DNA from 2 places in the Klebsiella sp. PK18 genome. Region 1 is predicted to be linked to the other one. Evidence: predicted binding sites of a transcription regulator. Region 1 holds the regulator's gene; the other holds the start of a gene.
What was found. Region 1 encodes PhoB, which activates phosphate uptake and scavenging genes when phosphate is short. Its sites were predicted from a motif close to CTGTCATAAAACTGNCNNAT; they were not measured.

Region 1 (2,467 bases):
ACAGCCGGTCTGCTGCAACTGGACGACAAAACGGTTATACAGCTCGCGGGCATAGCTCGGCGGCGAGCCGGTATCAAAAATATCGCCAGCCACGATAATGGCGTCGACTTCATGCTCCTGCGCGCGGGCCAGCAGCCAGGTAAGAAAAGCGTCGTGTTCTGCCGCGCGGCTTTTGCTGTAAAAATTCTGGCCCAAATGCCAGTCGGAGGTGTGAAGGAGGCGCATAAATCTTCCCTAGCGAAAAAAGCATGGGCGGCAGTATATCATTTGTCGGCGCGGGGTAAGTCCGCGTCATGCTTCAAATTACCCGATCATCAGACCGTCATTTTTTTCATAAATCTGTCACAAAAGTGACGCATAATGACGCCGCACTTCTATACTGATGGCTAAAAAACACAGGGTAAATAATGGCGAGAAGAATTCTGGTCGTTGAAGATGAAGCTCCAATCCGCGAAATGGTCTGCTTTGTTCTGGAGCAAAATGGCTTTCAGCCCGTCGAGGCGGAAGATTATGACAGCGCGGTGAATCAACTCAATGAACCCTGGCCTGATTTGATTCTCCTTGACTGGATGCTGCCGGGTGGTTCGGGGCTGCAGTTTATTAAGTTGCTCAAGCGCGAGGCGATGACGCGGGATATCCCGGTTGTGATGCTGACCGCGCGTGGAGAAGAAGAGGATCGTGTTCGCGGCCTGGAGACCGGCGCGGACGACTACATTACCAAGCCTTTCTCACCGAAAGAGCTGGTGGCGCGAATCAAAGCGGTGATGCGCCGTATTTCGCCGATGGCGGTGGAAGAGGTGATCGAAATGCAGGGTCTGAGCCTCGACCCTTCGTCGCATCGGGTGATGACCGGCGACAGTCCGCTGGACATGGGGCCGACGGAATTTAAATTATTGCACTTCTTTATGACCCATCCTGAGCGAGTGTACAGCCGCGAGCAGCTGCTGAACCACGTCTGGGGAACCAACGTCTATGTGGAAGACCGCACGGTGGACGTCCATATTCGCCGCCTGCGCAAAGCGCTGGAAAACAGTGGCCATGATCGCATGGTGCAAACGGTTCGCGGCACGGGGTATCGTTTCTCCGCCCGTTTCTGAATTTTGACAGGAGTGTGACCCGTGCTGGAACGGCTGTCATGGAAAAGGCTGGCGCTGGAGCTCTTTTTAGCGTGTATTCCGGCCCTGATTCTGGGGGCGTTTGTGGGTCATCTGCCGTGGTTTTTACTGGCGGCAGTGACCGGTTTGCTGATCTGGCATTTCTGGAATTTGATGCGCCTGTCGTGGTGGTTGTGGGTGGATCGGAGCATGACTCCTCCGCCTGGACGCGGCAGCTGGGAGCCGCTGCTGTATGGTCTGCATCAGATGCAGATGCGTAATAAAAAGCGTCGACGCGAGCTGGGAAGCCTGATTAAACGCTTTCGCAGCGGGGCGGAATCGCTGCCGGATGCGGTTGTACTGACCACGGAAGAGGGGGCCATTTTCTGGTGTAATGGCCTGGCGCAGCAGATTTTAAACCTGCGCTGGCCGGACGACAGTGGCCAAAATATTCTCAACCTCCTGCGTTATCCCGAGTTCGCCAACTATCTGAAACAGCGTGATTTTTCTAAGCCACTCAACCTGGTGCTGAATAACGCTCGCCATCTGGAAATTCGCGTGATGCCTTACACCGATAAGCAGTGGCTGATGGTGGCGCGCGACGTGACGCAGATGCATCAGCTGGAAGGGGTGCGGCGGAACTTTTTCGCCAACGTCAGCCATGAACTGCGCACCCCGCTGACGGTGCTGCAGGGCTATCTGGAGATGATGCAGGAGCAGGTACTGGAGGGGGCGACGCGGGAAAAAGCCCTGCACACCATGCGAGAGCAAACTCAGCGTATGGAAGGGCTGGTGAAGCAGTTGCTGACGCTGTCGCGCATTGAAGCCGCGCCGGCGCTGGCGATGAATGACCGCATCGACGTGCCGATGATGCTGCGGGTGGTGGAGCGCGAGGCGCAAACTCTCAGCCAGGAGAAACAGACGCTGATCTTCACCGTTGACGAGCAGCTCAAGGTGCTGGGTAATGAGGAGCAACTGCGCAGCGCCATTTCCAATCTGGTCTATAACGCGGTGAACCACACCCCGCCGGGGACCGAAATTCGCGTCAGCTGGCAGCGGACCCCGCAGGGGGCGCTGTTCAGCGTCGAGGATAATGGGCCAGGCATTGCGCCAGAGCATATTCCCCGTTTGACCGAGCGTTTTTATCGGGTGGATAAAGCTCGCTCCCGGCAAACGGGGGGCAGCGGCCTGGGACTGGCGATCGTCAAACACGCGGTCAACCATCATGACAGCCGGCTGGAGATCGACAGCACGGTGGGCAAGGGAACCCGTTTTAGCTTCCTGCTCCCGGAACGATTAATTGCCAGAAACGACGCCTGATCGGCGTGCTGTCAGCTTATCTTGCCAATGACCAGCCCCGGCTGGTCATTTTC
Region 2 (2,467 bases), 2.0 Mb from region 1:
CTTCCAGCAGTTCAACCTGGCGTAACAGGGCCAGCAGCTTTTGCCCCTGCTCGGTGGGGCGTGGCGGCACGGTGCGCACCAGCAGCGGCTGACCGAACATATTTTCCAGCTGCTTAATACGCTGTGAGACGGCGGACTGGGTAATACATAGCTTCTGCGCGGCGCGCTCAAATCCTCGTTCCCTAATCACCGCATCCAGCGCTTGTAGTGTCCTGTAGTCCGGTCGTTTCATTATTCTGGCGTGCCCCCATAACTAATCGTTATCTCGCACTATGACATAAATTTTTATTTGATACAGACGAAATTGGTCTGCTCAGTTGTGTGATCTGCATCGCAGGGACATTTCCACTGTCGATGTTCTATAATGCGCCACAGGCATTCACATCTCGGACCATAATTATGACGCAGGATGAACTGAAAAAAGCAGTAGGTTGGGCGGCGCTGCAATACGTACAGCCAGGGACCATTGTCGGCGTAGGTACCGGCTCGACGGCGGCCCATTTTATTGACGCGCTGGGCACGATGAAGGGGCAGATTGAAGGCGCGGTCTCCAGCTCCGATGCCTCTACCGAAAAGCTCAAAAGCCTCGGGATCCCCGTCTTCGATCTCAACAGCGTCGATCGCCTGGGGATCTATGTTGATGGCGCGGATGAGATCAACGGCCATATGCAAATGATCAAAGGCGGCGGCGCGGCGCTGACCCGTGAGAAGATCATCGCTTCGGTCGCCGATAAATTTATCTGCATCGCCGATGCCTCCAAGCAGGTTGATATTCTCGGCGCATTCCCGCTGCCGGTTGAAGTCATTCCGATGGCGCGCAGCGCCGTCGCGCGTCAACTGGTCAAGCTGGGCGGTCGTCCGGAGTACCGTCAGGGCGTGGTGACCGATAACGGCAACGTCATCCTGGACGTGCATGGCCTGGAAATTCTTGATGCTGTCGCGCTGGAGAATGCCATCAACGGCATCCCTGGCGTCGTGACAGTAGGGCTGTTCGCCAACCGCGGGGCCGACGTGGCACTGATCGGTACGGCCGATGGCGTGAAAACCATCGTAAAATAGTCTGTCCGCAGGGAGCCAGTCGGCTCCCTCGCAAATATTTTTTCACCTGGTGCAATTTGGTGACTTCTGTCACATTTATGCAACCATTCTGATTAACACGCTACCATTAATCTTCTTTCTGGTGTTTTGTCCTGTCATTTCCCTCTGGATGACATTTCTTCAGGACGGCGACGCAAACGTTCATATTGCCGCGATAGTTTTTTTTGATATGTTGCTGAGACGAACTTTCGTTCAGCACGACATCAGTTAAGACAAAACAGGACGGGGAAATGGCTAAGGTATCACTGGAAAAAGACAAGATTAAATTTCTGCTGGTTGAAGGTGTGCATCAAAAGGCAATCGATAGCCTTCGCGCAGCAGGTTACACCAACATTGAATTTCATAAAGGCGCGCTGGACTCCGAACAGCTGAAAGCGTCGATCCGTGATGCCCATTTCATCGGCCTGCGTTCCCGTACCCATCTGACTGAAGAGATTTTCGCTGCGGCGGAAAAACTGGTTGCCGTGGGTTGCTTCTGCATCGGTACCAACCAGGTCGATCTGAACGCCGCCGCGAAGCGCGGTATTCCGGTGTTTAACGCGCCATTCTCGAATACCCGTTCGGTGGCCGAGCTGGTCATCGGTGAGCTGCTGCTGCTGCTGCGCGGCGTGCCGGAAGCCAACGCCAAGGCGCATCGCGGCGTATGGAATAAGCTGGCGGTCGGCAGCTTTGAAGCGCGCGGCAAGAAACTGGGGATTATCGGTTACGGCCATATCGGTACCCAGCTCGGCATTCTGGCGGAATCGCTGGGGATGCATGTCTTCTTCTATGATATTGAAAATAAACTGCCGCTCGGCAACGCCACCCAGGTTCAGCATCTCTCCGACCTGCTGAACATGAGCGATGTGGTCAGCCTGCACGTTCCGGAAAACGCCTCCACCAAAAACATGATGGGTGCGGAAGAGCTGGCGCTGATGAAGCCGGGCGCGCTGCTGATCAACGCCTCCCGCGGTACCGTGGTGGATATTCCGGCGCTATGCGATGCGCTGGCGAGTAAGCATCTGGCCGGGGCGGCTATCGACGTCTTCCCGACAGAACCCGCCACCAACAGCGACCCCTTCACTTCGCCACTGTGCGAGTTTGATAACGTGATCCTGACTCCGCATATCGGCGGTTCGACCCAGGAAGCGCAGGAGAACATCGGTCTGGAAGTGGCTGGCAAGCTGGCGAAGTACTCTGACAACGGGTCAACCCTGTCGGCAGTTAACTTCCCGGAAGTTTCTCTGCCGCTGCATGGCGGCCGCCGTCTGCTGCATATCCATGAGAACCGGCCGGGCGTCCTGACCGCCATCAACCAGATCTTCGCCGCGCAGAGCATCAACATTGCCGCGCAGTATCTGCAAACGTCGCCGCAGATGGGTTACGTGGT

Region 2: the regulator PhoB is predicted to act here: its motif matches at 1,124-1,143, upstream of serA (phosphoglycerate dehydrogenase).

What each region holds. Positions count from the first base shown of each region.
Region 1 is NZ_CM173493.1:4,435,377-4,437,843, reverse strand. Features, by position in the region: gene sbcD (exonuclease subunit SbcD) at 1-225, opposite strand, end outside; gene phoB (phosphate response regulator transcription factor PhoB) at 408-1,097, shown strand; gene phoR (phosphate regulon sensor histidine kinase PhoR) at 1,119-2,414, shown strand.
Region 2 is NZ_CM173493.1:788,648-791,114, forward strand. Features, by position in the region: gene argP (DNA-binding transcriptional regulator ArgP) at 1-232, opposite strand, end outside; gene rpiA (ribose-5-phosphate isomerase RpiA) at 400-1,059, shown strand; gene serA (phosphoglycerate dehydrogenase) at 1,329-2,467, shown strand, end outside.